2 regions of the Variovorax sp. V15 genome follow, and region 1 is predicted to be linked to the other one. Evidence: predicted binding sites of a transcription regulator. Region 1 holds the regulator's gene; the other holds the start of a gene.
The links. The regulator LexA, encoded in region 1, represses DNA repair genes until DNA is damaged. The targets are predictions, from matches to a motif close to ACTGTATNNNNATACAGT.

Region 1 (15,298 bases):
TGGGCGGCGAGGGTTCCGGCCACCTGCTGGCGCTGGACCGCCACACCACCGGCGACGGCATCGTGAGCGCGCTGCAGGTGCTGCAGGCCTGCGTGCGCAGCGGCAAGACGGTGGCGCAGCTGCTCGAAGGCGTCACGCTGTTCCCGCAGACGCTGATCAACGTGCGCATCTCGCCCGACCAGGACTGGAAGGCCAACAAGGCGCTGGCCAGCGAAACCACGCGCATCGAGGCCGAGCTCGGCGATTCGGGCCGCGTGCTGATCCGCGCGAGCGGTACCGAGCCGCTGGTTCGGGTGATGGTCGAGGCTCGCGATGCGAAGCAGGCCGAGTCGTGCGCCAGGCGCCTCGCGGCCACGCTGGAGCCTGCGCGATGACAGCAGCGGCCGGCGCGCAGCCGATCGAAGTCTTCATCGCCGACTACCGCAACGCCGCCCACGCGACCGCCCTGGTCGGTCTGCTCGACGCCTATGCCGGTGACCCGGCCGGCGGCGGCACACCGCTCGATCCCGCGGTGCTCGCAGGCTTGCCCTCGGCGCTGGCCGCGCGTCCCCAGGCCTTCAGCGTGCTGGCTTTCGACGGCGGGCAGCCTGTGGGCCTGATCAACTGTATCGAAGGCTTCTCGACCTTCGCCTGCAAGCCGCTGGTGAACGTGCACGACGTGGTCGTGCTGCCCAGCCATCGCGGGCGGCGCGTGGCGCAGAAGATGTTCTCGCTGGTAGAGGAAGAAGCTCGCCGCCGCGGCGCGTGCAAGCTCACGCTGGAGGTGCTCTCGGGCAATGCGCCCGCGCTGCGCGCCTACGAGCGCGAAGGCTTCGCGGGCTACCAGCTCGATCCGGCATTCGGCACCGCAGTCTTCCTGCAGAAGAAGCTCTGAGCGCAAGCAACCAAGGGAAAAGGGCCGGGGCGAATCGTTCGCCACCGGCCCTTTGTTCTCTACCGCCAGATCAGAAGCGCGTCACCGGCATTTCGGCGTCGGCCTTGCCCGGCGCGTACTTGCCCAGTTCCCACTTGGCGATCGCATTGCGGTGCACTTCGTCCGGACCGTCCGCGAAGCGCAGCGTGCGCGCGCCGGCGTAGGCCGAAGCCAGCGGGAAGTCGTCGCACATGCCGCCGCCGCCGTGGACCTGCATGGCCCAGTCGATCACCTGGCAGGCCATCGACGGCGCGACGACCTTGATCATGGCGATCTCGTTCTTCGCGACCTTGTTGCCAGCCACGTCCATCAGCCATGCAGCCTTCAGCGTGAGCAGGCGAGCCATGTCGATCTTGCAGCGGGCCTCGGCGATTCGCTCCTGCGTCACGGTCTGCGATGCCACGGTCTTGCCGAAGGCCACGCGCGAGGAGGCGCGCTTGCACATCAGCTCCAGCGCGCGCTCGGCCAGGCCGATCAGGCGCATGCAGTGGTGGATGCGGCCGGGGCCGAGGCGGCCCTGGGCGATCTCGAAGCCGCGGCCTTCGCCCAGCAGCATGTTGCTGGCGGGCACGCGCACATTCTCGAAGTACATCTCGACGTGGCCGTGCGGCGCGTCGTCATAGCCCATCACGTTCAGCGGGCGCACGATGCGGATGCCCTTGGCGTCGGCCGGCACCACGATCATGCTCTGCTGCGAGTGGCGCGGCGCCTCGGGGTCGCTCTTGCCCATGGTGATGAAGACCGCGCAACGCGGGTCGGCCGCACCCGAGATCCACCACTTGTGGCCGTTGATGACGTACTCGTCGCCCTGGCGCTCGATGCGCGTGGAGATGTTGGTGGCGTCGCTCGAGGCCACTTCAGGCTCGGTCATGGCGAAGGCAGAGCGGATCTGGCCTTCGAGCAGCGGCTTGAGCCAGCGGGCCTTGATCTCTTCGGAGCCGTAGCGGGCGATGGTCTCCATGTTGCCCGTGTCGGGCGCCGAGCAGTTGAAGGCTTCCGAAGCCCATGGCACGCGGCCCATGATCTCGGCCAGCGGGGCGTATTCCTGGTTGGTGAGGCCCGCGCCGTCATAGCCCGAGGCGGCGGCGCTGTCGACCGGCAGGAACAGGTTCCACAGGCCCTGGGCCTTGGCCTTCTCCTTGAGCTTCTCGACCGTCTTGAGCGCCGTCCAGCGCTTGCCGGCGGCGGTGTTCGCGGCCAACTCGGCGGCGTACTCGGCTTCGGCCGGATAGATGTGGTCGTCCATGAATGCCTGCACGCGCTTCTGCAGGTCCTTGGTCTTGGCCGAGTATTCGAAGTCCATCTTTGTCTCTCCTGGTGGGGTGGGGCGGCTTATGCCTTTTGGGCAAACTGCCAGGCCATGTCGGCCATGGGGCGGGCGCCGCGGGCCGAAGCCACGGCTTGCTCGCTCGACGCGGTGCCGGCCTCGACCCGCTTGGCAATGCCTTGCAGGATCGCGGCCATGCGGAACAGGTTGTAGGCCTGGTAGAAGTTCCAGTCCGGCGCCAGCGCCTCGGGCGTGCTGATGCGGGTGCGCTCGCAGTAGCGGCGGATGTATTCGCTCTCGGTGGGGATGCCCAGCGAGGCGACGTCGACGCCGCCGATGCCGCGCCCGGTGGTCGGGGGCATGTGCCACGACATGCAGTGGTAGCTGAAGTCGGCCAGCGGGTGGCCGAGCGTCGACAGTTCCCAGTCGAGCACGGCGATGATGCGCGGCTCGGTGGCGTGGAACATCACGTTGTCGAGGCGATAGTCGCCATGGACGATCGACACCTTGCTCTCGTCGCGCGCGCTCGCGGGCATGTGCGCGGGCAGCCAGTCGATCAGCCGCTCCATGGCCTCGATGGGCTGCGAGAGTTCGCCCGCGCCGTCGGCCGAGGCCTTGTACTGCTTGCTCCAGCGGCCGATCTGGCGCTCGAAGTAGTTGCCGGGCTTGCCGTAGTCGGCCAGGCCCCGGGCGGCGAAGTCGACGGTGTGCAGCGCGGCGATCACGCGGTTCATCTCGTCGTAGTGGGCGGCGCGCTCGGCATTGCTCATGCCGGGCAGCGACTGGTCCCACAGCACGCGTCCCTGCATGAACTCCATGACGTAGAAGGCGCGGCCGATGACGCTCTCGTCCTCGCACAGGCAGTACATGCGCGGCACGGGCACGTCGGTGCCCGCCAGGCCGCTCATCACCTTGTATTCGCGCTCCACCGCGTGGGCCGAGGGCAGCAGCTTCGCGACCGGGCCCGGCTTGGCGCGCATCACGTAGCTCTGCGTGGGCGTGACCAGCTTGTAGGTCGGGTTCGACTGGCCGCCCTTGAACATCTCGACCGTCAGCGGGCCCTTGAAGCCGTCGAGGTTCTTCCCGAGCCAGGCTGCGAGCGCGTCGACGTCGAAGGCGTGCTGTTGCGAGACGGCACGGGTGCCGATGAAGGAGGAGAAGTCCTGGCTCATGTCGGTATGTCTATCTGCCTGTCGTTGTCGTTCTAGCTTTCAGCTTCCGAGACGCGCATCAGCGCCGAGCGGTCGAGCACTACGAGGCCGCCCGGCTCGATGCGGATGGTGCCCTCGCGCTCCATGGTCTTCAGTTCCTGGTTGACCCGCTGGCGCGATGCGCCCAGCAGTTGCGCCAGTTCTTCCTGCGCCAGTTGCAGGCCGATGCGCATCTGGCTGCCGTCTTCCAGGTTCGGCACGCCGTAGCTGCGCACCAGATGGATGAGCTGCTTGGCCAGCCGCGCGCGCAGCGGCAGGGTGTTGAGGTCTTCCACCAGCCCGAAGAGCGTGCGGATGCGCCGCGCCTGCAGCCGCATCAGCGCCTCGTACAGCTCCACGTGCGAGGCCAGGATCTTCTGGAAGTCGGCGCGCGCCACGCACAGGATGGTGGTGTCGCCATGCGAGTAGGTGTCGTGCGTGCGCCGGTCCCCGTCGAACATCGCCACGTCGCCGAACCAGATGCCCGGCTCCACGTAGGTCAGCGTCACCTGCTTGCCCGAGACGGCCGTCGAGCTGACCCGCACCGCGCCCTTGGCGCAGGCGATCCAGTGTTCGGGCGGATCGCCGCGGGCAGCGATGAGGTCGCCGTCCTTGTAGCGTTTGACGAAGGCGCATCGGAGGATGTCGTGCCGCAGCGATGGAGAAAGGGAAGAAAACCAGCGACCACTGTTGATCGCTTCACGTTCTTCGATGGTAAGAATGGGGTCGTCCATTGGTCTGTCCTCTCGGCGACTGGAAGGCTGGTGGGTGTCACGGGAGCGACGCTCTGCGGCGTTGCTCGGGTACTCGGCTATTCGTACTGCGGCGGCTTCTTCTCGAGGAACGCGGCGATGCCGATGCCTGCGTTCGCGTGGTGCAGGTTGCGCACGAAATGGTCTCGCTCCTGCGCGAGCTGCGATGCCAGCGTGGCGCCCCGGGCCTCGCTCAGCAACTCCTTGATGCTGGCCAGCGAGTTCGGTGCGCGCGCATTGAGCCGGCCCGCCAGCGCCAGCGCGCCCGCGAGGGCCTGGCCGCTTTCGGTGAGCTCGTTGACGAGGCCCAGCGCATGCAGGCGCGAAGCCTCGATGCGCTCGCCGTTCATCAGCCATTCGCTCGCAAGCTGGCGCGGCAGCTGCCGGCCCAGGTGCCAGCTCAGGCCGCCGTCGGGCGACAGCGCCACGTTGCTGTAAGAGGCCGCGAAGACCGCATCGCGCGCCGACACCACGAAGTCGCAGGCCAGCGCGAGCGAGAAGCCCGCGCCGGCAGCCGCGCCCTCGACGGCGGCGATGACCGGCTTGGGAAAGGTGCGGATCGAATCGATCCAGTTGTGCAGGCCCTCGATGCTCTCGGCCTGAACCGAGCGGTCGAGCTGCCGGTTGGCCAGCAGCCGCTGCAGCGAGCCGCCGGCGCAGAACCATGAGCCTTCGCCCACGATGACCACGCTGCGGATCTCCGCGCTGTTCTCGGCCTTGTTCAGCGCCTCGATGCCCGCTGCGTAGATGTCGGGGCCCAGCGCGTTGCGCTGGCTCGGGTTGGAGATCGTCAGCACCATGGTGCTGCCCTCGCTCGTGCTCTTGAGTTCTGCGGTGCTCATGGCTCGCTTCCGTGCTCCTCGTTCATTTCGTGATCATTCTTCCTCGTGCAGCAGGCTCAGGCCCAGCGCGCCGCGGCGGCGCAGCCATGGGCTCGGGCGATAGCGCGGGTCGCCATACACCGTCTGCAGGTTGAACAGCACCTCGAGCATGTTGGTCGGTCCGTAGAGGTTGCCCATGGCCAGCGGGCCGCGCGGATAGCCCAGGCCCAGCTGCACGGCGGTCTCGAGGTCGGCCGGCGTGCACACGCGCTGCTGGCACATGTCGGCGGCGATGTTGACGATGGTGCCGATCACGCGCTGCGTGACGAAGCCGCCACTGTCGCGGATCACGCTGACGGCCTTGCCGTCGCGCGCGAAGAGTGCGTGCGCGGCATCGCGGATGTCTCGGCGCGTGGCCGGGTTGGTGGCGAGCACGCGGCGCTTGGTGGCCGCGTCGTCGATCAGCATGTCGATGCCGACGGTGCGCGTGGCGTCCAGGCGCTCGACGGCGGCCACCGTCGTCACGTCGAAGCCCAGCGGCGCCACCAGGATCAGCGAATGCGGCGCGGCGGTGGCGCCGCTGTCGATCTGCGCACCCAGCGTGTTCACCAGGCGCAGCAGCTCGGCACGGCGTGCCGCGCGCGGCGACACCCACACCGAAGGCGTGCCCTCGACCACCGGCGCGGGCGCCTCGGGCGCCTGCTGCATCACGCCGTCGTCGTAGCGGTAGAAGCCTTCACCGGTCTTGCGGCCCAGCGCGCCGGCGGCAAGGCGCTGCGCGGTGATCACGCTGGGGCGGAAGCGCGGCTCCTCGAAGTACTGGTGATAGATCGACTCCATCACCGGGTGCGACACGTCGAGCGCCGTCAGGTCCAGCAGCTCGAAGGGGCCGAGGCGGAAGCCGGCCTGGTCCTTGAGGATGCGGTCGACGGTCGCGAAGTCGGCCACGCCTTCGCCGACGATGCGCAGCGCCTCGGTGCCGTAGCCCCGGCCGGCGTGGTTGACGATGAAGCCGGGCGTGTCCTGCGCCTGCACGGCGCTGTGGCCCATCTGCGTGGCGTAGCCGGCGAGCTGCTTGCACACATCGGGCGAGGTCTTGAAGCCCGCGACCACCTCGACCACCTTCATCAACGGCACAGGGTTGAAGAAGTGGAAGCCCGCGACGCGCGCCGGATGCTTCAGGCCGGCCGCGATGGCCGTCACCGAGAGGGACGAGGTGTTGGTGACCAGCGTGGCAGTCTCCGCCACCACGCCTTCGAGCTCGCTGAAGAGCTTGCGCTTGACTTCCAGGTCTTCGACGATGGCTTCGACGATCAGGTCGCAGCCCGCCAGCGCCTGGATCGAATCGACAGCCTTCACGCGGGCGATGTACGCGTCGCGCATGGCGGCATCGATCTTGTTCTTCTCGTGCAGCTTGTTCCATTGGGCACTGAGGGCTTCGCGCCCGCGCTCGGCGGCGCCCGCAAAGCTGTCGAGCAGCAGCACTTCGCTGCCTGCCTGCGCCGCGATCTGCGCGATGCCGCGACCCATGGCGCCGGCGCCGACGACGCCGATTCGGGAGTAGTTCACTGTCATTTGCTGGAGATTTTCACTGGTTGGGTGGTATCCGGACCTGCGGGGCAGGCCTCGACACAGGTGCCGTACGCATCGGCACCGCCGTCGAAGTCTTCGATTTTGCAGCCCCGCGCGGGCGGGGCGTGACGGGTTTTACGCGGGGGCGCGCTTTCAGGGCGCACGACGGCTGCGGTCGATGGCCACGCTCAGCGAGATGGCGACCATCAGCAGGCCGAGGCCGACCCAGCTCATCCATGCGCCCGCATCGTTGGCGAGCAGCCAGCCACCCAGCGCTGCGCCAATGGCTTGCCCGGTGTAGATGCCGGAACTGTTGAGCGCCACCGAGCCCGGCGCCAGCGCGGGCGCCAGGCCCACCAGGCGGGCCTGCTGCGCCGAGTTGGTCGCGAAGCAACCCAGTCCCCAGGGAACGAGCACCACCGCCAGCCACGCCAGCGTGGAGGCCAGCGGCCAGAGCAGCAGGCTGGAGGCGATCAGCACCGTGGTGACGAGCACCATGCGCCCGGCGCCCACGCGGTCGATGAAGCGGCTGACCACCATGTTGCCGACCAGCCCGCAGGCACCGAACAGCGCCCACATCACGCTCAGCGTGGTGGCGTCGGCGCCGAAGCTCTGCTTGAGGATCGGGCCGAAATAGCTGAACAGCACGAACTGGCCCGCGCCCTGCAGCGCCGTGACCGAGACGATGCCCATCAGCACCGGGCTGCGCAGCACGCGCGACCATGCGGCGGCCGTCAGCGCGGCGGGGCGGATGCCGTTGGGCAAGGTGAGCCACACCGATGTCGCGCTCGCGACACTGAGCGCCGCAATCGCCGCAAAAGCCATGCGCCAGCCCAGGTGCCCGCCGATCAGCGCGCCGATGGGCAGGCCCAGCACAGAGGCCATCGACCAGCCGAGAAAGACGAAGGTCACGGCCCGCCCGCGATGCTCCGGCGGCACAAGCAGGCCGGCACAGGCGGCGGCCTGGGGCGTGAAGATTGCGGGCGCGATCACCGTGAGCATGCGCACCGGCAGCAGCGCGCCGAAGGTGGGCATCAGCGCGCAGAGAACGTGGCCGATGGCGTACCAGAGGAGGGTGAGGGCGAGAAGCTGGCGGCGGTCCCATCCGGCCACTGCGGCGGCCAGCAACGGTGCGCCTACGCACATGACCGTCGCGGCGGCAGTGATGAGCTGCCCCGCCGTGGCGGCCGTGACCGAGAGCGAGGCGCTGATCTCGTTGAGCGTGCCGGGCACGACCATCACGCCCGTTCCGATCACGAAATTGCCGGCAAGCAGCGCCCAGAGCGCCCTCCGTGGCGCCGGCTGGCTCACCGACGGACCTGCAGCGCGCCGGGATTCACGATGTTCGTGGGGTTGCCGTTGATGTAGCTCACGACGTTGTCGAAGGCCTGGCCGAAATAGCTCTCGTAGCTTTCCTGCTCGACGTAGCCGATGTGCGGCGTGCAGATGCAGTTCTCGAGGCGCAGCAGCGCGTGGCCCTGCAGCGGCGGTTCGCTCTCGAACACGTCGACGGCCGCGAGCCCCGGGCGGCCGCGGTTGAGAGCCGCGAGCAGGGCATCGGCCTCGACCAACTCCGCGCGCGAGGTGTTCACGAACAGGGCGGTCGGCTTCATACGCGAGAGGTCCTCGAGGGTGATGAGGCCGCTGGTCTCTTCGTTGAGCCGCAGGTGCACCGACAGCACGTCGGCCGCGGCGAAGAACTCATGGCGGTTCTGGGCCACCTGGAAGCCGTCGGAGCGCGCCTTGGCGCAGCTGGCTTCACGGCCCCAGATCACGACCTGCATGCCGAAGGCCTGCCCGTAGCGCGCCACCAGCTGGCCGATGCGCCCGTAGCCCCAGATGCACAGAGTCTTGCCCTTGAGTACGGAGCCGATGCCGAAATTGGGCGGCATCGAGGCCGACTTGAGCCCGGACTGCTGCCAAGCTCCGTGCTTGAGGTTGCTGATGTACTGCGGCAGCCGGCGCATGGCGGCCATGATGAGCGCCCAGGTGAGTTCGGCGGGCGCCTGGGGAGAGCCGGAACCCTCTGCCACGGCCACGCCGCGCTCGGTGCAGGCCGCGACGTCGATGTGTCCGGCGACGCGCCCCGTCTGGGAAATGAGCTTGAGCTTGGGCAGCTTCTCGATGAGTTGGCGCGAGATCTGGGTGCGCTCGCGGATCAGCACGATCACGTCGGCGTCCTTGAGTCGGACCGACAACTGCCCAATGCCTTTGACCGTGTTGGTATAGACCTTGGCCGCGTAGGCGTCCAGCTTGGAAGCGCAGCGCAGCTTGCGTACGGCGTCCTGGTAATCGTCGAGGATCACAATGTTCATGGCGTGCCATTGTGCCTCGCAGCATTGGAATGTCGCGCCGGCGAACGTTTGGATACCCGCCCTGCAGCCGCTTGCAGAGCGGTTCGGGCCCGGTACAGGACCCGATGCCGGGCTCAGTGCAGGTTCAATGCAGACGCGTCGAGCGAGGGGCCGCGGCCACGGTTTCGGCGGCTTCCAGAGCGGCCAGGCGGTCGAGTTCTGCGCAGACGTCGGCCATGCGGCCGGAGATCAGCACCCGGTTGTTGTTGCGCTGCTGGCCCTTGCCGTCGATCACGCGGACCACGCGCAGCGGGCGTGCCGCAGCGGCTGTTTCAGAGGGGGCGGTGCCGCCGGTGCGGGCTGCACAGGCGGTGCGCACGGCCACGTAGCGCAGTCCAGCGGAGGACTCTGCGGAATCGAGATGATCCCTGCGATGGGAGGGGCGGCGTGCCGGCATCAGCCGGTTGGCCAGCGATTGCAGCGGCATCCAGATGTCGGCGATGGCGAGGAGGGCGATTCCCATGTGAACTCCAAGAAAGTACGAGGTTGAACACAGGCAGGATTTCTTGAATCGGCCGCGACAGGGTGATGGCGACTCTTCGCCATACGCCCGCCACCTGTCGCTGCCGGATGGGGTGCTGTTGCTCTGGAAAGCAGGTCGCAGCGGCCTACATCAGCATGGTGTTCCGAATGAGTCCGACCGCGAGGCCTTCGATTTCGAAAGGCTCGCCGGGCTGCACGATGATGGTCGGGTAATCGGGGTTCTCGGCGTGCAGCTCGATGACCTGTTTGTTGCGCTTCAGGCGCTTGACGGTCACTTCGTCGCCCAGGCGCGCAACAACGATCTGGCCGTTGCGTGCTTCCTTGGTGGCCTGCACCGCGAGCAGGTCGCCGTCCATGATGCCGGCGTCGCGCATCGACATGCCGCGCACCTTGAGCAGGTAGTCGGGCTGGCGCTGGAACAGCGTGTTCTCGACGTAGAAGGTCTGGTCGACGTGCTCTTGAGCCAGGATTGGCGAGCCGGCTGCGACACGGCCGATGAGCGGCAGCGCCAACTGGGCCATGCCGGGCAGCGAGAGGGAGAACTGTCCACCCTCGCGATGGCGCGTTTCGTTGAGCGAGCGCAACGCGTCGCCCTTGAGGCGGATGCCGCGGGAAGTGCCGCTGACCAGCTCGATGACGCCCTTGCGCGCCAGCGCCTGCAGGTGCTCTTCGGCGGCATTGGCCGATTTGAATCCGAGTTCATTGGCGATTTCGGCGCGCGTGGGTGGCGCACCGGTGCGTGCGATGGCGCTCTGGATGAGGTCCAGGATCTGCTGCTGGCGGGCTGTAAGCTTCACGGCGAACTGCATGTGTGGTTCCTTGCGGCACTGGTTGGATATCCAGTGCCTGTATTTTTAACCAGTTTTTAGAAGTTGACAAGCCATGGTCAATTCCTCTTCGCCCGAACTGCCGCGCCGCGTGGTGGTTCTGGGCACCGGCGGCACCATCGCGGGCCGGGCCGCCAGCAGCGGCGACAACATCGGCTACACCGCCGCGCAGGTGGGCGTGGCCGACCTGCTGGGTGCCATCGAGGCACCCGACGGCGTGATGCTGGAGGCCGAGCAGGTGGCTCAGGTCGACAGCAAGGACATGTCCTTCGCCATCTGGCAGCAGCTGGCCCGGCGCTGCGCGCACTGGCTGGCGCAGGCCGATGTGGCAGGCGTGGTGATCACGCACGGCACCGACACGATCGAGGAAACCGCGTTCTTCCTGCATTCTGTGCTGGTGCCGTCCAAGCCCGTCGTGCTGACCTGCGCGATGCGCCCGGCCACTGCGCTGTCGCCGGACGGTCCGCAGAACGTTCGTGATGCGATCAGCGTCGCCGCCACACGGGGTGCGCACGGAGTCACCGTGGTGTGCGCGGGGGCGATCCATGCCGGCGTCGACATTCAGAAGGTCCATACCTATCGGCTGGACGCCTTTGCTTCGGGCGATGCGGGCCCCGTGGGCTATGTGGAGGAGGGCGAGGTACGCCTTGTCCGGTCGTGGCCGCAAGGCGGAACGCTGCCGGTAGTGAAGCTCTTCGGTGCTACCGAGGTGCAGTGGCCACGCGTGGAGATCGTGATGAGCCACGCCGGTGCCAGCGGTGCGGTGATCGAGGCGCTGCTTCAGGCGGGCGGAGTGGATCCTCTGCGCGGGCTGGTGCTTGCCGCCACCGGCAACGGCACCTTGCACCATGCGCTGGAAGCGGCCGCGCTCAAGGCCCGGGACGCCGGCATCGAGGTGCTCCGAGCCACGCGCTGCTCGAGCGGGCGCATCCTGCCGAAGGCGGGGGATCCGCTTCGCGATGCAGGCTCGCTGACGCCCGTGAAGGCCCGCATCGCCCTGATGCTCGAATTGCTGGGCTGAAAGCAGAACCGCCCCTCTGGAGGGGCGGTTTGCTGCGAGTCGGATGATCGGTCGATCTTTCGATCAGCTGCTCAGCGCGGCCAAGGCGCGCTGGGTGATCTCGTCGACCGTGCCCACGCCCTTGATGGCGCGGTACTTGGGCGCGGCGGCCGGATCGGCCTTGGCCCAGGCGGAGTAGTAGTCGACCAGCGGACGCGTCTGCTGGCTGTACACGTCGAGCCGCTTGCGCACGGTTTCTTCCTTGTCGTCCTCGCGCTGGATGAGGTCCTCGCCGGTCACGTCGTCCTTGCCTTCCACCTTGGGCGGGTTGAACTTGACGTGGTAGGTGCGGCCCGAAGCCGGATGCGAGCGGCGGCCGCTCATGCGCTCGATGATGTCGCCGAAGGGCACGTCGATCTCGAGGACGTAGTCGAGCTTGACGCCTGCCGCCTTCATGGCGTCGGCCTGGGGAATGGTGCGGGGGAAGCCGTCGAACAGGAAGCCGCTAGCGCAGTCGGGCTGCGCGATGCGTTCCTTCACGAGATTGATGATCAGGTCGTCGCTGACCAGTGCGCCGGCGTCCATGATGGCCTTGGCCTGCAGCCCGAGGGGCGTGCCGGCCTTGACGGCTGCGCGCAGCATGTCGCCGGTCGAAATCTGGGGAATGCTGTATTTCTGGCAAATGAAGGCCGCTTGCGTGCCTTTGCCCGCCCCGGGCGCGCCCAGCAAAATTAGTCTCATGGTGTCCTCGGACGGTTCTTAGATTTTGTGTCGCGCCGAGCGTCGGCCCCATGGCTGGGCTGGGCGGAGTTGCTTCGAGGATAGCATGCGTGCCCTTCGGGAAATCCCGCTGTCGGTGGCCGTGGAGACGCGCAGGCTCAGGCGCCGGCCGCCGCGAAGACGGCTCGCACGCGCGCCAGGTCTTCCGGCGTGTCGATGCCGGGCCCCGGCGCCACATGGCTCACATGCACCGCGATGCGATGTCCGTGCCACAGCGCGCGCAGCTGTTCGAGTGCCTCCGTCGACTCGACGGGCGCAGGGGGCAGCGAAGGAAATCGCCGTACGAAGCCGGCGCGGTAGCCGTAGATTCCGATGTGGCGCAGTGCCGCGGGGGTGGCAGGCAGCATTGCAGGCGCGGCGCCATTGGCGGAGCCGTCGCGCCACCAAGGGATCGGCGCGCGGCTGAAGTACATCGCGTTGTCCTGCGCATCGAGCACGACCTTCACGACATTGGGATTCATGAAGTCGCCGACCGAGTCGATCTCGTGGGCGGCGGTGCTCATCGCCGCCTCGGCGTGCGTGGCGAGCGTGGACGCCACGGCGTCGATCAGCGCGGGGTCGATCAGCGGCTCATCGCCCTGTACGTTGACGACGATGTCCTCACCATCCAGGCCCAGTTGCTCGCAGGCTTCGGCCAGCCGATCGGTGCCGCTGGGGTGATCCTGCCGCGTGAGCACAACCTCGACGCCATGCGCCTTGCAGGCTTCGACGATGGATGGATCGTCGCCGGCGACCACCACGCGTGCAGCGCCCGACTCGCTGGCGCGCTGCGCCACGCGCACCACCATGGGCACGCCGGCGATATCGGCCAGGGGTTTGTTGGGAAGCCGTGTCGACGCGAGCCGCGCCGGAACCAGAACGGTGAAGCTCACAGCCCGAGCTCTTCGTCGGAAAGCGTGCGTGCCTCGTTCTCGAGCAGCACCGGAATGCCGTCGCGCACCGGATACGCCAGGCGGGCGCTGCGCGAGCACAGCTCCTGCTTCTCGGGGTTCCAGGTCAGCGGCCCCTTGGTGACGGGGCAGACGAGCAGTTCAAGCAGCTTGGTATCCATCGAGCGATGATAGCTTTGCGTCGAGTGCGGCGAAGAATTCCGCGGACGGCACGAACTCCAGCGGCACGGCCAGCGCATCGGGCGCCTTGCGCCACAGCTTGACGGCGTCCTTTTCGGTGCAGACGAGGATCTGCTCCTTGCCGGACGGGCGTGGCCAGCTCTCGAAATCGAAGTGATCGGGCAGGGCGATGACGTCGGCGAGCGTCAGGCCGCGGGCGCGCAGCATTTCGAAGAAGGCTTCCGGCCGAGCGATCGCCGCCAGTGCGGTCAAGGGCTTGCCTGCGAGGGATGCCAACGACACGCGGTTTCCGTCGCTGCCCAGGGCATCGTTCGCGAGGGTCCGCGTGGCGGTATGGCCCCCCGCGAAGGCCGGCCGCGATCCGCTGTGCAGCACCAGATCGCAACGGCGCGGCCAGGCTTCGCGCAGCGGGCCGGCAGGCAACCGCCAGCCGTTTCCGATTCCCCGGTCGTCGAATACGCAGATCTCGATGTCGCGCCCCAAGGCCAGGTGCTGAAGCCCGTCGTCGCTGACGATGACCTGCGTGGCCGGATGCCGCTCGAGCAGCGCGCGGGCCGCATCGATGCGCTGGCGCGCCACGAACACCGGGACCCCGGTCGCATGGTGGATCAGTGCCGGCTCGTCGCCCACATCCTGCGGATCGCTGTCGCCGAGCACTTCGCGGCAGTCATCGGTACGGCGGCCATAGCCGCGCGACACCACACCGACCCGAATGCCCCGCGCCTGCAGGTGGCGCACGACGGCCATCACGACCGGCGTCTTGCCCGCGCCGCCAGCGATCACGTTGCCGACCACGATCACAGGTACGCGCACGCGCTCGGTCCGCAGCCATCCCATGCGATAGAACAAGCCGCGCACGGCGAACAGCGCGGCGTAGACGCGCGACAGCGGCCACAGCATGCAGGCCAGGAGGCCGCGGTGCAGCCAGGCCTCCTGCAGGCGCGAACCCGGGTTGCCGCTGTTGCTGCCGCCGTCCGAAGGCACTCAGTGCCCGGCTTGCGCCGTCGACTGGGCCGCGAAGGTGATCTGCATCAGGCCGGCGCGGCGCGCGGCTTCCATCACCGTCACCACGGCCTGGTGCGGGCTCGTCGCGTCGGCGCTGATGATCACCACGCTGTCCTTGCCCCCGGTGGCCGCGGCGGCGAGGGCGGCCGTCACGGTTTCCACGCTGCGGTCGGCCACGGCATTCTTGTTGACCGAATAGCGGCCGTCCGCCGACACCGCCACGATCACTTCCTTCGGATAGTCGCGCTGGGCGTCGACGTCAGCCGTGGGCAGCCGCAGCTGCATCTCGGTGAACTTGCTGTAGGTGGTCGACAGCATCAGGAAGATCAGGATCACCAGCAGCACGTCGATGAACGGGATCAGGTTGATCTCCGGCTCGTCGCGCGCGCCGTGGCGGAACTGCATGCGGGCGCGGCTCATTTGCGCAGTGCGTTGAGATGGCGGGCGAAGCGCTCGCCGGAGAGTTCGAGGTTCAGCAGGTACTCGTCGACCCGGCTGCGGAAATAGCGCCAGAAGATCAGTGTCGGGATGGCCACGATCAGGCCGAAGGCGGTGTTGTAGAGCGCGATCGAGATGCCGTGCGCCAGCTGCGCCGGGTTGCCCGAGCCCACCGCGCCGCTACCGGGCGATTGCGAGCCGAAGATCTCGATCATGCCGATCACGGTGCCGAGCAGGCCCAGCAGAGGGGCTGCCGAAGCGATGGTGGCCAGCGCGGGCAGGTAGCGCTCGAGCTTGTGGGCGACGGTGCGGCCCGAGGCTTCCATGGCGGCGCGCAGGTCGTCTTCGGTGCAGCGCGGATTGGCGTTCAGCGCGCGCAGGCCGGCGGCCAGGACCTGGCCGAGCATCGAGTTGCGTTCGAGTTTGGTCACGACATCCGGACCGGGAATGGCTCCGTGCGACGCTGTGATGGTTTCGTCGAGCAGCTTCGGCGGAAGTACCCTCACGGTCTTGAGACTCGTGAAACGTTCTATAACCAGCGCGAGCGCAATGATCGAACAAGCAAGCAAGGGCCAGATCGGCCAACCCGCGGCAACTATGATGGAAAACAAGAAAATCCTCCGGCCCGTAGACTGCAAATGCGCGGCGATTATCCACTGAGGTCACCATCGTCACGCGCCTTGTTTTTGTGTCAGCAAGGACGCACAGATTCTGTGGATAACTTTGTGATTAACCCGCTGCGCAACGCGTCCGGACCCGCATGGGACGGCCTTTTCGCTGGATCGACTGAATTTTGAGCAGCACTTTTTTCAATGAAATCAATGGG
Region 2 (15,298 bases), 3.0 Mb from region 1:
GTGGCCTTCGGCGGCACGCTCTACCAGGACATCGAGGAGCAGCACGGGCACCCCCAGACGCTGAAGCATCGCGACCCCGTGACCTACGACCAGAACTTCCACGATATCGAGATCGTCGAGGGCACGCGGCTTTCCAAGCTTTATCCGCACGTACGCACGGCGCGCGTCAACAGCATCCATCACCAGGGCATCAAGGGGCTCGCGCCGGGCTTCGAGATCGAGGCCTGGAGCCTGCCCGACCGCGTGCCCGAGGCCATCCGCCGCCGCCCAGAGAAGGGCCGCAGCTACATCTCGGCCACCCAGTGGCACCCCGAGTTCCACAAGTACGGCAGCACCGAGACTGTGGACGACACGCCGATCCTGCACGACTTCCTCTGGGCCTGCGCCACCGCCAAGGTCGCGCCGAAGACCACGCCGCGCTCCGGCCCCGGCAAGATCCGCGACCGCGCCGCGCGGGTGCTGCGGCAGGCGCTGCTGAGAAGGCGGGGCTAGGCGGCGCGCCCCCAGGCGTTCAGCGCCACGCGGCGCGCAGCAGCGCTGCCGGATCGGAAGTGCCGGCACTGATGCCCGTCACCGGCCCCCAGTCGGGGTCGAAACGGCTCGACAGGAACGCGGCCGACTCCTGCGCGCTCGCGTGCTCCAGCATCAGGCAGGCCTGCGCGGCCAGCACCAGGCGCTGCGTGAAGCGGCGCGCCTGCTGCTCCAGCTCCTGCGGCGGCAGCTGCGTCATCTTGCGCACGGCCTGCAGCGCGTCCTGCACGCGGGGCTCGCCGGTGGCGACTTCATGCAGCTGGTCGAGCACGAGGTGCACGTCGTCGGGGTTGCGCGAGACGGCGCGCAGCACGTCCAGGCACATCACGTTGCCCGAGCCTTCCCAGATCGAGTTGACGGGCGCCTCGCGGAAGAGCCGGCCCATCGGCCCTTCTTCCACATAGCCATTGCCGCCGAACACTTCCATCGCCTCGCCGGTGAGCGCCACCGCGCGCTTGCAGTTCCAGAACTTGGCGGCGGGCGTGAGCAGGCGACGCCAGGCCGTGTCCAGCGGCGCCGTCGAGCCGAAGCGCGAGGCCAGCCCCATCGCCAGCAGCGTGGCGGCCTGCGATTCGAGCGCCATGTCGGCCAGCAGCGCGGTCATCACCGGCTGGTCGGCCAGGGCCTTGCCGAAGGCATGGCGGTTGCGCGCGTAGTGCAGCGCCTGCGCGAAGCCCTGGCGCATGAAGCCGGCGCTGGCCAGCGCGCAATCGAGCCGGGTCACGGTCGCCATCTCGATGATGGTCGGGATGCCCCGGCCTTCGTCGCCCACGAGCACGCCCCAGGCATCCTTGAACTCGACTTCGCTGCTCGAATTGGAGCGGTTGCCGACCTTGTCCTTCAGCCGCTGGATGTGCACCGCGTTCTTGTCGCCGTCGGGCCGCCACCGCGGCACGAAGAAGCACGAGGAGCCGTGCTCGTCGGTCTTCGCCAGCACCAGGTGGCCGTCGCACATTGGCGCGGAGAAGAACCACTTGTGGCCGGTGATGAGGAATTCCTCGCCCCACGGTCCGGCGCCGGCCGGCACGGCGCGCGTGGTGTTCGTGCGCACGTCGCTGCCGCCCTGCTTTTCGGTCATGCCCATGCCGACGGTGATCGATGTCTTGCCTACGAGCGGAATGTCGCGCGCGTCGTGCTCGTTCGACGCCAGCTTGTCGCGCAGCGCGGCATACAGCGCCGCGTTGCGCCGCACCACCGGGATGCAGGCCTTGGTCATGGTGGTCGGGCAGGTCGAGCCCGACTCGATCTGGCTGTGCATGTACAGCGACGCGCCGTAGCCCACCCAGGCCGAGGGCCGCTCGTCGAAGAACGGCAGGTTGGCGATGCCGTTGCGCCGGGCGATGCCCATCATCGTGTGCCAGGCGGGGTGGAAGCTCACCTGGTCGATGCGCTCGCCGGTGCGCGAGTGGGTGTGCAGCTCGGGCTCGTGGCGGTTGGCGTCTTCCGCGGCGTGCAGCGTGGCCTCGGCGCCGTACTCCGCGCCCTGGCGCGCCAGTTCGTCGTCGCGCCATGCGGCACCGCCGCGCGTCACCGAGGCGCGCAGCGTGGGGTCGCTGGTGTAGACGTTGTAGTCCTTGAGTTCGGGGACCTGGTTGTCGGGGTGGATGCCGGTGGTGGTCATGCTTGTCTCTCTCCGGTTGATCGTTGCGGGGCGGGTCAGGCAGCGGGGCTTCGTTCGCGCAGCACCAGCGTCTGGGTGGCGAGGCCGATGGGCCCCTGCTCGTCGTAGAGGCAGGACGAGACCAGGCCCGCGCCGCCGCCGTGCACCTCGGTGGCCGAGCGCAGGCCGATCCACTCGCCCTGTGGCACGCGGAACAGGTTCAGGCTCAGGTCGGCGTTGGTGAACAGGTAGCGCTCGGCCGGCAGCACCCAGCTCAGGCCGTTGCCGAAGTCGGCCGCCGCCGCGGCGCGCATGGCGGGCGAGGTGGCCGCGCCGTGCAAGAGCGGCACCGCGAGGCGGAACCATGCGGAGCAAGGGCCCGGCCGGGTCGAATCGCCCTCGGCCACGCGCGTCTCCATGGCCGTGCCGTAGAACGACGTGCCCTGTGGCAGGCCCGGAATGCGCACGCGCTCGGTGCAGTCGCGCGGCAGCGGCCGCAGCGGCTCCTGCGGCCAGCCCGGCAGGCCGGGCGGCAGCGCCAGCGACTGTCCCGCCAGCAGCAGCGCGTGCGCCCGCGCCACCAGCACCTCGCCTGCCAGCAGGTCGATGCCCACGCGCACCGTGGAGCGCGAGGACTGCACCTGCGTGCGCGTGACGAGCGGCGCCAGCGGCACCGGCTTCACCAGCTCGAGGGTGAGCCGCGCCAGCTGCCAGCCCGGCCCCGGCGCGGCGCGCTCGGCCACGTGCACCAGCAGCGCGGCGGGCGCGCCGCCGTGCTGCGCGCGCGGGTCCCAGGGGCCGCGCGAGTGTTCGCTGGGAAGCCATGCGTCCTCGCCTTGCGAGGTGAAGACGGCGGGGCGGGATTCGTCGGAGTCGTCGGGGGCGTGGGCCATTGCAGAATGCCGTTCGATGGGTCCAAAAATTCTAGGAACAACCCGCCCGCGAGGTGTTCGGGTTCCGCCGCGCTGATGGCGACCGCCCGCGCCCCGGCCGCCGTCCCGAGGCGAAAGCCGCGCCAGTCCCGCGCGCGCCACACCTCGCAGGCGTTGCAGGAAGCCTTTGTTCGGCTTTTGGTCGAGAAGGGATACGCCGCCATCACCATCCGCGAGATCGTGTCGGTGGCGGGCACGGGGCTCGGCAGCTTCTACGAATACTTCGCGAGCAAGGACGACCTGGCGCGCGTGTGCCTGCACCTGCGCTCCAAGGCGCTGCTGCTGGACATGCGAGCGGCCGTCGCCGCGCACGCGGGCCGGCCGCTCGCGCAGATCGTGGACGCGGTGATCGACGCGCAGCTGGAGGCGCACCGCGCGCAGCCCCTTGCCTGGGGCGCGCACTACCTGCTGGAGCGGCACCTCTCGGGCCCCGAGGCCTACCGCAAGATGTACGACCGTTTCGTGGCCGAGTGGGTGGGCGTGCTCGACGCGGCCATCGACCTGTCGCCGGACTGCCAGAAGAAGGAAGTCGCCCGCGTGTGCCAGACCATCATCTACGGCCTGTTCGCGCACCTGCACATCGGCACGGGCGAGCGGCCCGACCTGCAGGCGCTGTCACGGCAGCTGCGTGCCGCGCTGCATGGCTACCTGAAGGGCGTGGCCTGAACGAGGGTCAGCGCGGGCTGCTGCTGTTCTTGTAGCCGCTGACGCTGGCGTCGATGGTGCCGAACACCGTGACGCCGCTGCCGCTGGTTGGCGTCGCGGCCGAGGAACCGGGGTTGCCGGCGGAACCCGTGCCGGCGCAGCCCGTGGCCAGCACGCCCATTGCGATCGCGAATGCGGCTGCGATGAAAGACGACTTCAACGGAATCTCCTGGATGGTGGGGTCCGGGCCACTATAGGCCCGGCGGCCGGGACGGCCTGTAACAAACAGACCCGGCGCCGACAGGGTTGTTGACGGCGCCGACCTGCCCGGTGCCCTATTCGGGCTTGGCGCCCGAAGCCTTCACCGCAGCGCCCCACACGCCGATCTCGCTCGCCACGAAGCGGTCGAACTCGGCCGGCGCCGTCGGTGCGGGCTCGGCGCCGCGCTCGCGGATGAAGCGCGCCATCTGCTCGCTCCTGAGGATGTCGGTCACCTCGCGGTTCAGGCGCTCGACGACATCGCCCGGCGTGCCGCGCGGCGCCATCAGGCCGAGCCAGCCGACGGCCTCGAAGTTCTTGGTGCCCGCCACGCCGCTTTCGCGCACCGTGGGCACGTCGGGCAGCTGCGAGGAGCGCGTGGCCGAGGTCACGGCCAGCGGCACCGCCCGGCCCGACTTGATGTGCGGCAGCGCGGCCGTCACCGAGTCGATCATCAGCGGCACCTGGTTGCCCAGGAAGTCCGACTGCGCAGGGCCGCTGCCCCGGTACGGAATGTGCGTGACGAACACATGCGCCGCCGCCTTGTACATCTCGCCCGACAGATGCTGCGTGCCGCCGATGCCGGCGCTCGCGTAGCTCAGCCGGCCGGGTTCGGCCTTGGCGCGCGCGGTGAGCTCGGCCAGCGTGCGGATGCCGCTCTCGGGCGTGGCCAGGAAGACGAGCGGCACCTTGGCGACGAGCGAGATGCCGACCAGGTCCTTGCGCGGGTCGAAGCCCGGCTTGGCGTAGAGCGTCTGGTTCACCGCCATCGCGCTGCCCGCCACCACCAGCGTGTAGCCGTCGGGCTGCGAGCGCACCACGAACTCGGTGCCGATGTTGCTGCCGGCGCCGGCCTTGTTGTCGACCACCACCGGCTGGCCCAGCCGCTTGCCGAGCTGCTCGGCCAGGGCGCGGGCGAAGATGTCGGTGGCTTGCCCTGGCGGGAACGGCACCACCAGCTTGACCGGCTTGTCGGGCCACGCGGCGGCGTGCGCCGTGCCCATGCCGCCGAGCACTGCAATCGACAGTGCCACGCTCGTGGCGAAGTGTCTGCGCAGCATGCTCAGGGCGCCGAGAGGTGCTTGCCCACGATGCCCGCGAGCTCGAACATCGTCACCTGGTCCTTGCCGAACACCGGCTTGAGCTTGGCGTCGGCGTTGATCGAGCGCTTGTCCTTGGCGTCCTGCAGGCCGTTGGCCTTGATGTAGTCCCAGAGCTTCTTCACGACTTCGGTGCGCGCGACCGGCTCGTTGCCGATCACCGCCGCGAGTGCGTCGCTGGGCTTGAGGCCCGCGCCGGTCTTGCGCGGCGCGGCGGCCTTCTTCGCGGCCGGTGCCTTCTTGGCCGCGGGCGTCTTCTTCGCCGCTGCCGTCTTCTTGGCGGCGGCGGTCTTGCCGGCGAAGGTCTTGCGCGGCGGGAACTTGCTTGCGCCCTCGCGCGGCGCGAACTCGAAGGTCACCTTGCCCTCTTCCGCGTTCCAGGTCAGGAAGGCCTTGAAGGGGCGGCGCGTGCGCATGCTCACGAACTTGTCGAGGAGGTCGGTCTTGCCGGTGGCCAGCAGCTTCTCCATCTGCGCGCGCTCCACGGGCTGCTGCAGGATGATCTTGCCGGTCTTGAAGGTGCAGCTCGGCGTGGGCTGCGAATTGGTGGGCACCGACTTCTCGCAGACGTAGTTGCTGCCGTGCTCGAACACCGGCGCGCCGCACACCGGGCAGGGGCCGACGGTGTCCTGCTCGCTGAAGTCGACGATTTCGCCGCTTTCCTCGTTCTTGTCGTCGCCGAAGTCGAACTCCAGCTTCCAGTTCTTCGCCTCCTCGTCGAACTTGATGACGATCTCGGAGGTGAACGGCCAGCCGGCCTTGGAGCGGAAGCCCTCCAGCGGGCCGATGTGCTTGTCGCGCAGCAGCGCCTCGGCCTCTTCCACTTCGAAGGTGCGACCGGCGGGCGACTTGCCGAACGAGAAGCCGCAGGCGTCCTCGCCCGTGCCGCTCTTGCCGGTGCAGGCATAGCGGCGGTAGTTTTCCTTCACGACGCCGCCGCAGTTGGGGCACGGCGTGCGCAGCGTGGCGTAGTCGCCCGGCACGGTGTCGCGGTCGTATTCCTTGGCCTTCTTGACGATGTGCTGCGTCATCTCGGCGATCTCGCGCATGAAGGCGTCGCGGCTGAGCGCGCCCTTCTCCATCTGCGCGAGCTTGTATTCCCACTCGCCGGTCAACTCGGCCTTGGAGAGTTCCTCCACGCCCAGGCCGCGCAGCAGCGTCATGAGCTGGAAGGCCTTGGCCGTCGGAATCAGCTCGCGGCCCTCGCGCAGGATGTACTTCTCGGCGATCAGTCCTTCGATGGTTGCCGCGCGCGTGGCCGGCGTGCCAAGGCCCTTCTCCTGCATGGCCTCGCGGAGCTCGTCGTCGTCGATGGTCTTGCCCGCGCCTTCCATGGCGCCCAGCAGCGTGGCTTCGGAGTAGCGTGCCGGCGGGCGCGTCTTCAGGCCCTTGGTGTCGACCGACTCGGCCTTCACGATCTCGCCCGGCTTCACCGGCACGAGGCGCTTGCCGTCCTTGTCGTCTTCCTTCTCGTCGTCCTGCGCTTCCTTGCCGTAGATGGCGAGCCAGCCCGGCTTCACCAGCACCTTGCCGTCGGTGCGGAACGGGTACTTCCTGCCGGCCTGCTCCACCGTGCTGACGCGCGTGGTCACCTGGTATTCGGCGCTCGGGAAGAACACCGAGAGAAAGCGCCGCACGACGAAGTCGTAGAGCTTCTGCTCGGCCTCGCTCAGGCCGCTGGGCGCCTGCAGCGTCGGGATGATGGCGAAGTGGTCCGACACCTTCGCGTTGTCGAAGATGCGCTTGTTGGGCTTCACGTAGTTGCCGTCCACCGCCTGCTGGGCGAAGGGCGCAAGGTGCTTCATGCCGCTGTTGGCCAGCATGCCCATGGTCTGCTTGACCACCGGCAGGTAGTCCTCGGGCAGCGCGCGCGAATCGGTACGCGGGTAGGTCAGCGCCTTGTGGCGCTCGTACAGGCTCTGCGCCAGCGCCAGCGTGGTCTTGGCGCTGAAGCCGAAGCGGCTGTTGGCCTCGCGCTGCAGCGAGGTCAGGTCGAACAGCAGCGGCGAGGCCTGCGTGGTGGGCTTGCTCTCTTCGGTGACGGTGGCCGGCTTGCCGCGCGCGGCATCGGCGATGGCGCGGGCTTCCTGCTCGTTCCAGACGCGGTCGGCGCGCTGCTCGGGGTCGGGCTCGCCGTTGGGCAAGAGCGGTGCGTTCGCCTTCTTCCAGTCGGGGTTGAACCACTTGCCCGGGTACTCGCCGGCCTCGGCCGCGAAGGTGCCGTGGATTTCCCAGTAGTCGCGCGAGACGAACTTGCGGATCTGCTCCTCGCGCTCCACCACCACCGACAGCGTGGGCGTCTGCACGCGGCCCACGGTCGTGAGGAAGAAGCCGCCATCGCGCGAATTGAAGGCGGTCATGGCGCGCGTGCCGTTGATGCCCACCAGCCAGTCGGCCTCCGAGCGCGAGCGCGCGGCATCGGCCAGGCCCTGCATCTGCTTCTCGGTGCGCAGCGCGTCGAAGCCCTCGCGGATGGCCTGCGGCGTCATCGACTGCAGCCAGAGGCGCTTGACCGGCTTGTTCAGCCCCGACTTGCCGCCCGCGTACTGCTCGATCAGGCGGAAGATCAGCTCGCCCTCGCGCCCCGCGTCGCATGCGTTGATGAGCTGCGTCACGTCCTTGCGCTTGGCCTGCTTGACCACCGCGTTCAGGCGCGTCTTGGTCTTGTCGACGGGCTTCAGGTCGAAGTGCGGCGGAATCACCGGCAGGTTGGCGAAGCTCCACTTGCCGCGCTTGACGTCGAATTCCTCGGGCGCCTGGATTTCGACCAGGTGACCGACCGCGCTGGTCACGACATAGCTGTCGTTCTCGAAATGCTCGTCGTGTTTGTCGAATTTCCCTGCGACCGGCGTGAGAGCGCGGACGATGTCCTGCGCCACCGACGGCTTTTCTGCGATTACCAACGTCTTCATCAACAGTTCCTAAAAAAATTCAGGCCGGCGCCGGGCCGCCCCAAGGCGGCCTGCGGCCCCCTCGGGGGGCAGCGACGACACGCAGTGCAGGAGCGTGGGGGCCACATACAATCTGCGGCTTCCGCGTGCGCACGCGCACACGCGCATGTGTGTGCATATTCAAACTAACAGACTTCGGCGATGCCTTCCAAATCCCCACTTCCGGCCGGTCGTGATACGCAGGCCACCGCGCTCCCCGAGGCGGACGCGCAGCCCGGCAAGGATCGTTCCGGCGGCCGCCGCATCCAGATGCGGCGCTCCGATGTCCACGGCAACGGCGTGTTCGCCGTGCAGGACCTGGCCGAAGGCGAGACGCTGATCGAATACAAGGGCGAAGTCATCAGCTGGAAGGAGGCGCTGCGCCGCCATCCGCACGACCCGACCCAGCCGAACCACACCTTCTACTTCCACATCGACGACGGCCGCGTGATCGACGGCAACGTCAAGGGCAACGATGCACGATGGATCAACCACTCGTGCGAGCCGAACTGCGAAGCCGACGAAGTCGATGGGCGCGTTTATATCAAGGCGCTGCGCAACATCGCCGCCGGCGAGGAGCTCAACTACGACTACGGCCTGATCATCGACGAGCCGTACACGCCCAAGCTGCTTTCCGAATTTCCCTGCTGGTGCGGCTCGGAGCAGTGCCGCGGCACGCTGCTGACACCCAAGGATGAGGACGAGGAAAAGAAAAAGAAGAAGAAGGCAAAGAAAAAAGCCGAAAAGAAAAAGGCCGAGAAAAAAGAAGCGAAGAAAAAGGAAGCCAAAAAGGCCGAAAAGAAGGCTGAGGCGAAAGCGCAAAAGAAATCCGCGAAGAAAGACAAGTCCGCAAAGGACTGACCATGAGCAACAGCAGCACCGCCGACTGGTTCCAGGACCGGATCGCCGCGTCGGTCGCGCCGCTGGTGCCCGGCTTCGCGGTCGAGGCGGTGGCGGAAATAGATTCCACCAACACCGAGCTGATGCGCCGCGCGCGCGCCGGTCGCGTCGAGCCCGTGCTGCTCGTGGCCGAGCGCCAGACGGCCGGGCGCGGCCGGCTCGGGCGCCCCTGGCAGAGCGGTGCGCAGCAGGACGCGGCTGTCTCGCTGACCTTCTCGCTGGGCATGCCGCTCGCACCCGCCGACTGGTCGGGCCTGTCGCTGGCCGTCGGCGTGGCGGTGGCCGAGGGGCTCGACCCCTCGGGCGCGCACAAGATCGGCCTCAAGTGGCCCAACGACGTGTGGGTCGACGACCGCAAGCTGGTCGGCATCCTCATCGAAACCGCCCTGCCCTCCGACGGCGGCCCGGATGCGTCGCGCTATGTGGTGATCGGCATCGGCATCAACATCGGCGCGCGCGAGGGCGACGGCATGCGCACGCCGCCGGCATGGCTGCACCAGTGGCGTCCCGGAGCCAGTGCTCCCGAGGTGCTGGCCGAACTGGCCGAGCCTCTGGTACGGACGGTGCTCGACTTCGAGGCCCGCGGCTTTGCTCCTTTCGCCGAACGTTTTGCCGCGCGCGACGTGCTGCGCGGGCGCGAGGTGGCGCTCAGCGACGGCACCGCAGGCCTGTGCGAGGGCGTGGCCTGGGGCGGCGAACTGCAGGTGCGCACCGACGCCGGCCTGCAGCTCATTTCCAGCGATGAAGTGAGCGTGCGCCCTCGCGGCATGCCTTTCTGATCTTCACCATGAAGCTGCGCCTGCTCCTCGTCGTCCTGTTGCTGGCCAATGCCGGCTACTTCCTCTGGGCGCGCGGCGATCTCGCGGGCTTCGGGCTCGCGCCGGCCAGCCTCGCGGAGCGCGAGCCGCAGCGCATGGCGCGGCAGATCCACCCCGAGTGGCTGCAGATCCGCAAGGAAGCGCCGAAGGCCGCCGCGCCGGCGCCCTGACGAACTCCCGCTGCCGTCTCAGGACGGCTGCTCGCCTTCGAATCGGACCGTGAAGAGCGCGCCCGGCGGCTGCTTGCCGGGATGCGCGTCCTCCAGCTTCACCTGCGCGCGGTGCTGGTTCGCGATCTCCAGCACGATCGGCAGGCCCAGCCCCGAGCCGTCGGCCTCGTTGCCGAGCACGCGGTAGAAGGGCTCGAACACCAGTTCGCGGTCGGCCTCGGCGATGCCGGGGCCGTTGTCCTCCACCTGGAGCAGCAGCACGTGGCCGAAGGGGTCGGCTAGCACGCGCACGGTGATCAGGCCGGGGCGCTCGGGCGTCGAGGGCGTGTAGTTGATCGCGTTGTCGACCAGGTTGCGCACCAGCTCCTTCAGCAGCGTGGCGTTGCCGTCGAACACCACGCCCGGCGCGCCGGGCTCGACGCCGTCGTAGCCCAGGTCGATGCGCTTCTCGATGGCGCGGGGCACCGCCTCGCGCACCACCTCGATGGTCAGCTTCGCGAGGTCGCAGGGCTGGTGGTGCGCGTTGGCGCTGTTGCCCTCGGCGCGCGCCAGCGACAGCAGCTGGTTCACCGTGTGCGTGGCGCGCTTGCTCGCGCGGCCGATCTGCTTGAGCGACTGCTTCAGTTCGTCGGCGTTGGCGCCCTCGCGCTGCGCCAGGTCGGCCTGCATGCGCAGGCCCGCCAGCGGCGTTTTCAGCTGGTGCGCCGCGTCGGCCAGGAAGCGCTTCTGCGTGCCAATGGAATCGTTGAGCTTGTCCAGCAATTCGTTCACCGAGGACACCAGCGGCACCACTTCCAGCGGCACCGAGGATTCGTCCAGCGGGCTCAGGTCGCCCGGGCGGCGCTCGCGGATGCGCGCCTCCACCACCGACAGCGGCTTGATGCCGCGCACCAGCGCCAGCCAGATCAGCAGCACCGCCAGCGGCAGGATGGCGAACTGCGGCAGCAGCACGCCCTTGATGATCTCGGCCGCCAGCACCGACTGCTTCTCGCGCGTCTCGGCCAGCTGCAGCAGCGTGGGCGGCACGTCGTCGGTGCCGCTGGCGATCCACATCGAGGCCACGCGCACCGGCTGGCCGTGCACGTCGCTGTTGTGCAGGAAGACCTGGCCGGGCGGCAGCGGCTCGTCGAGCCCGGGCTGCGGGATGTCGCGCTCGCCGCTGAGCAGGTTGTCGTAGCCGTCGAGCAGCTGGTAGTAGACGTGGCCGGTCTCGTCGGCGCGCAGGATCTCGCGCGCCGACTGCGAGAGCACGAACTGCGCGTGTCCTTCCTTCACCGTCACCAGCTCGGCCAGCGCCTTCACGTTGTGCTCCAGCGCGCGGTCGTAGGGCGCGTTGGCGATGCCCTGCGCCACCAGCCAGGTGACGCCGATGCTCACCGGCACCAGCAGCAGCAGCGGCGTGAGCATCCAGTCGAGGATCTCGCCGAACAGGGAGCGCTGCGCGCGCTGGAACAACTTCATCGCGCCGATTCCTCCGGCGTGCCGCCGCCCGCGCGTGGCGGCTGCCGTGTGGTCGTCACTGGATCTTTTCGAGGCAGTAGCCCAGCCCGCGCACCGTCGCGATGCGCACCGGGCCCTTCTCGATCTTCTTGCGCAGCCGGTGGATGTAGACCTCGATGGCGTTGAGGCTCACCTCCTCGCCCCATTCGCACAGCCGGTCGACCAGCTGGTCCTTGCTCACCAGCCGGCCGGCGCGCTGCAGCAGCACTTCGAGCAGGCCGAGTTCGCGCGCCGAGAGTTCGATCATCTTGCCGTCGATGGTGGCCACGCGGCCGGCCTGGTCGTACACCAGCGGGCCGTGGCGGATGGTGTTGCTGGTGGCGCCCATGCCGCGCCGGGTGAGGGCGCGCACGCGTGCCTCGAGCTCCTGCAGGCTGAATGGCTTGGCCATGTAGTCGTCGGCGCCGTGGTCGAGGCCCTTGACGCGCTCCTCCACGCTGTCGGCGGCGGTGAGCACCAGCACCGGCAGCTGCGAGCCGCGCGCGCGCAGCCGCTTGAGGATCTCGATGCCGTGCAGGCTGGGCAGCCCGAGGTCGAGGATCAGCAGGTCAAACTCGTCATGGGTCATGAGCGCGGTGTCGGCCTGCGAGCCGTTGGCCACGTGGTCGACCGCCGCGCCCGAGGTGCGCAGGCTGCGCAGCAGGGCATCGGCCAGCACCTGGTCGTCTTCGGCAATCAGAATCCGCATGCGTCACCTCCGGCCTGTTTCAGGTGTCGGGCGTCCTCGGGGCGCCGTTCACGGTTGTCTCTTCGCAGGAGTCTAGCCCGCCGTATAGGCTTCGAGTCCGATGGTTACCACGGTGGCGATCTCGTCGCCCACGCTGCTCCTGAACTCCTTCTCGGCCTGCGTCACCGCGCCGCGGAAGGCGTCGAGCCAGGCCAGCCCGTCGGCGGTGAAGAGCACGCGCCGCGCCCGCGCATCCAGCGGATCGGGCCCGCGCGTGACCAGCCCCCAGGCCTCGCACTGGTCGACCAGCGCGCCCATCGCCTGCTTGGTCATGCCGGCGCGCTCGGCCAGCTCGGTGAGGCGCGAGCCCTCGCGCGACAGGTGCCGCGTGATGTGGATGTGCGCCGCGCTCACCTGCGCGCGCGCCGCGAGGTTCGACAGGGCCAGCGGCACTTCGACGTCGTGCGCCATCAGCTCCAGCACGCGCTCGTCGAAGCGGCGCATGGCGTGGCCCAGCAGGCGGCCCAGGTGGGTCTGGCGCCAGGCGTCCTGGTCGGCGGGAAAGGGGGCTTCGGCCATGGCGCCGAATGGTAAAGCAAACTGACCAAAAAACAGGTTTACGCCGAGGAATCAGCCCCTACACTACTGTTCAAGCATCCAGCCTGTAGTTAAACGCAGATGGATGGTGTCACACACAAGCCATTGATCTTCAAGGAGTTTTTCACATGGACGCAGCAGTCAAGGGTTCGAACATCGGCGCCAACAGCGAGAAGGCCAAGGCCCTGCAGGCCGCGCTGGCCCAGATCGAAAAGCAGTTCGGCAAGGGCACCATCATGCGGCTGGGCGAGGGCGAGGCGCTGGAGGACATCCAGGTGGTCTCTACCGGCTCGCTGGGCCTGGACATCGCCCTGGGCGTCGGCGGCCTGCCGCGCGGCCGCGTCGTCGAAATCTACGGCCCTGAATCCTCGGGCAAGACCACCCTCACGCTGCAGGTCATCGCCGCCATGCAGAAGCAGGCCGGCACCTGCGCCTTCGTCGACGCCGAACACGCCCTCGACGTGCAATACGCCCAGAAGCTCGGCGTGAACTTGTCGGACCTGCTGATCAGCCAGCCCGACACCGGCGAGCAGGCGCTCGAGATCGTCGATTCGCTGGTGCGCTCCGGCGCCGTCGACCTGATCGTGGTCGACTCGGTCGCCGCGCTCACGCCCAAGGCCGAAATCGAAGGCGAGATGGGCGACTCGCTGCCCGGCCTTCAGGCCCGCCTGATGAGCCAGGCGCTGCGCAAGCTCACCGCCACCATCAAGAAGACCAACTGCATGGTCATCTTCATCAACCAGATCCGCATGAAGATCGGCGTGATGTTCGGCTCGCCCGAAACCACCACCGGCGGCAACGCGCTGAAGTTCTACGCCTCGGTGCGCCTGGACATCCGCCGCATCGGCACCATCAAGAAGGGCGACGAGGCCATCGGCAACGAAACCAAGGTGAAGGTGGTGAAGAACAAGGTCTCGCCTCCGTTCAAGACGGCCGAGTTCGACATCCTGTTCGGCGAGGGCATCAGCCGCGAGGGCGAGATCATCGACATGGGCGTGAACGCCAAGATCATCGACAAGTCGGGCGCCTGGTACGCCTACAACGGCGAGAAGATCGGCCAGGGCCGCGACAACGCCCGCGAGTTCCTGCGCGAGAACCCCTCGCTGTCGCGCGAGATCGAGAACAAGGTGCGCGAGTCGCTGGGCGTGCCGCTGCTGGCCGCCGATGCCGACGACGTCGCCGAGAAGCCGCAGAAGGCGGCCAAGGCCGACAAGGCAGAGAAGGGCGAGTAACCAGTCAGGGCGCGGCTCTCGGGGCCGCGCCGGCGACCCCGCATGGCATTCGACGCCCCATCCCTCAAAGGCCGCGCGCTGCGCCTGCTGAGCCAGCGCGAGCATTCGCGCGCAGAGCTGGAGCGCAAGCTGGCGAAGCACGAGGAAGAGCCCGGCACGCTGGCGAAGGCGCTCGATGAACTGGAGGCCAAGGACTTCATCAGCGAGCCGCGCGTGGTGGCTTCGGTGCTGCACCAGCGCGCGGCCAGTTCGGGCGCGCTGCGGGTGAGGCAGGAACTGCAGGCCAGGGGCATCGCGCCCCAAGCCGTCGCCGAGGCGGTGGCCAGCCTGCAGGAAACAGAGGTCGAGCGCGCCACGGCCGTCTGGCGCCGCCGATTCGACGCTCCGCCCGCCGATGCGAAGGAGCGCGCGAAGCAGATGCGATTCCTGATGGCGCGCGGCTTCTCCGGCGCCGTCGTCTCCAAGGTGCTCAGGAGCGATTTCGATGAAGCAGCACAAGAGCAGTGAAGAGGGCGCGGCGCAGTCCCGCGTCATCACGCAGCGCGTCGCTTGCGAGTGGCGCCGAGCCTATGTGCTGGCGGCCGATCCGAGGCGGCTTCCCGAATGGGCCAGTGGCCTCGCGAAAAGCGCGCTGGTGCCGCACGGCGACCACTGGATCGTGCGCACGCCCGAGAGTGGCGAAGCCCGCATGCGCTTCGCGCCGCGCAACGACTTCGGCGTGCTCGACCACTGGGTGGCGCCCGAAGGCGTGCCCGAGGTCTACCTGCCGTTGCGCGTGATCGGCGTCGCGCCGGATGCCTGCGAACTGCAGTTCACGCTGCTGCGCCAGCCGCACATGGACGACGCGGCCTTCGAGCGCGATGCGCAGTGGATCGCCCGCGACCTGCGGACCCTGCGCGACCTGCTCGAGGCAGATTGACTGTCCGATCGCAGGCGCGGCAGCCGGCGGCGCTCAGAACTTGCGGTACTTCAGGAAGGCCTCCTGCGGGTCGGTGCCCGCGAGGATGGCGGTGCGCACGAGGTTCTCGCGGCCCATCATGTGCTCGGCCTCGGCAATGATGGACTCGGCCTGCGCGAGCGGCAGGCGGATCACGCCATCGGTGTCGGCCAGCAGCAGGTCGCCCGGGTTCACCGTGACCTCGCCGATGCGCACCGGCACCTCCATCGCCTCGGGCAGCCAGTAGCCCACGATGTCGCGCGGCGTGAAGTAGCGGTGCCACACCTGGAAGCCCTGCCGGATGATGAATTCGGCGTCGCGCACGCCGCCGTCGGCGATCACGCCCAGCACGCCCTTGCGGCCCAGCGTCTCGGCCGAGAGTTCGCCCATGTGCGAGACGGTCGAGTCGTTCGGCTGGATCACCGCGATGTGGCCCGGCCTGGCGCGCGAGAGAAAGCCGGTCCACGCCATCAGCGTCTCG

Region 2: recA (recombinase RecA) is a predicted target of LexA. The motif match lies at 12,696-12,713, and genes of this name have one in related genera.

Annotation. Positions count from the first base shown of each region.
Region 1 covers NZ_AP028659.1:3,108,569-3,123,866, forward strand. The annotation lists gene glmM (phosphoglucosamine mutase) at 1-374, shown strand, start outside; gene ACAM57_RS14745 (GNAT family N-acetyltransferase) at 371-874, shown strand; gene ACAM57_RS14750 (acyl-CoA dehydrogenase family protein) at 945-2,216, opposite strand; gene ACAM57_RS14755 (phosphotransferase) at 2,246-3,352, opposite strand; gene ACAM57_RS14760 (Crp/Fnr family transcriptional regulator) at 3,385-4,104, opposite strand; gene ACAM57_RS14765 (oxepin-CoA hydrolase, alternative type) at 4,182-4,964, opposite strand; gene ACAM57_RS14770 (3-hydroxyacyl-CoA dehydrogenase) at 4,998-6,518, opposite strand; gene ACAM57_RS14775 (MFS transporter) at 6,669-7,826, opposite strand; gene ACAM57_RS14780 (D-2-hydroxyacid dehydrogenase family protein) at 7,823-8,830, opposite strand; gene ACAM57_RS14785 (hypothetical protein) at 8,955-9,332, opposite strand; gene lexA (transcriptional repressor LexA) at 9,478-10,161, opposite strand; gene ACAM57_RS14795 (asparaginase) at 10,235-11,200, shown strand; gene adk (adenylate kinase) at 11,264-11,920, opposite strand; gene kdsB (3-deoxy-manno-octulosonate cytidylyltransferase) at 12,058-12,831, opposite strand; gene ACAM57_RS14810 (Trm112 family protein) at 12,828-13,010, opposite strand; gene lpxK (tetraacyldisaccharide 4'-kinase) at 12,991-13,929, opposite strand; gene ACAM57_RS14820 (biopolymer transporter ExbD) at 14,014-14,454, opposite strand; gene ACAM57_RS14825 (MotA/TolQ/ExbB proton channel family protein) at 14,451-15,083, opposite strand.
Region 2 covers NZ_AP028659.1:62,331-77,628, forward strand. The annotation lists gene ACAM57_RS00320 (gamma-glutamyl-gamma-aminobutyrate hydrolase family protein) at 1-492, shown strand, start outside; gene ACAM57_RS00325 (acyl-CoA dehydrogenase family protein) at 512-2,152, opposite strand; gene ACAM57_RS00330 (thioesterase family protein) at 2,188-3,024, opposite strand; gene ACAM57_RS00335 (TetR/AcrR family transcriptional regulator) at 3,100-3,729, shown strand; gene ACAM57_RS00340 (hypothetical protein) at 3,737-3,928, opposite strand; gene ACAM57_RS00345 (tripartite tricarboxylate transporter substrate binding protein) at 4,044-4,970, opposite strand; gene ACAM57_RS00350 (DNA topoisomerase III) at 5,030-7,981, opposite strand; gene ACAM57_RS00355 (SET domain-containing protein) at 8,267-8,857, shown strand; gene ACAM57_RS00360 (biotin--[acetyl-CoA-carboxylase] ligase) at 8,860-9,675, shown strand; gene ACAM57_RS00365 (sporulation protein) at 9,684-9,884, shown strand; gene ACAM57_RS00370 (sensor histidine kinase) at 9,903-11,345, opposite strand; gene ACAM57_RS00375 (response regulator transcription factor) at 11,401-12,072, opposite strand; gene ACAM57_RS00380 (MarR family winged helix-turn-helix transcriptional regulator) at 12,145-12,630, opposite strand; gene recA (recombinase RecA) at 12,777-13,880, shown strand; gene recX (recombination regulator RecX) at 13,923-14,387, shown strand; gene ACAM57_RS00395 (SRPBCC family protein) at 14,365-14,799, shown strand; gene ACAM57_RS00400 (RraA family protein) at 14,833-15,298, opposite strand, start outside.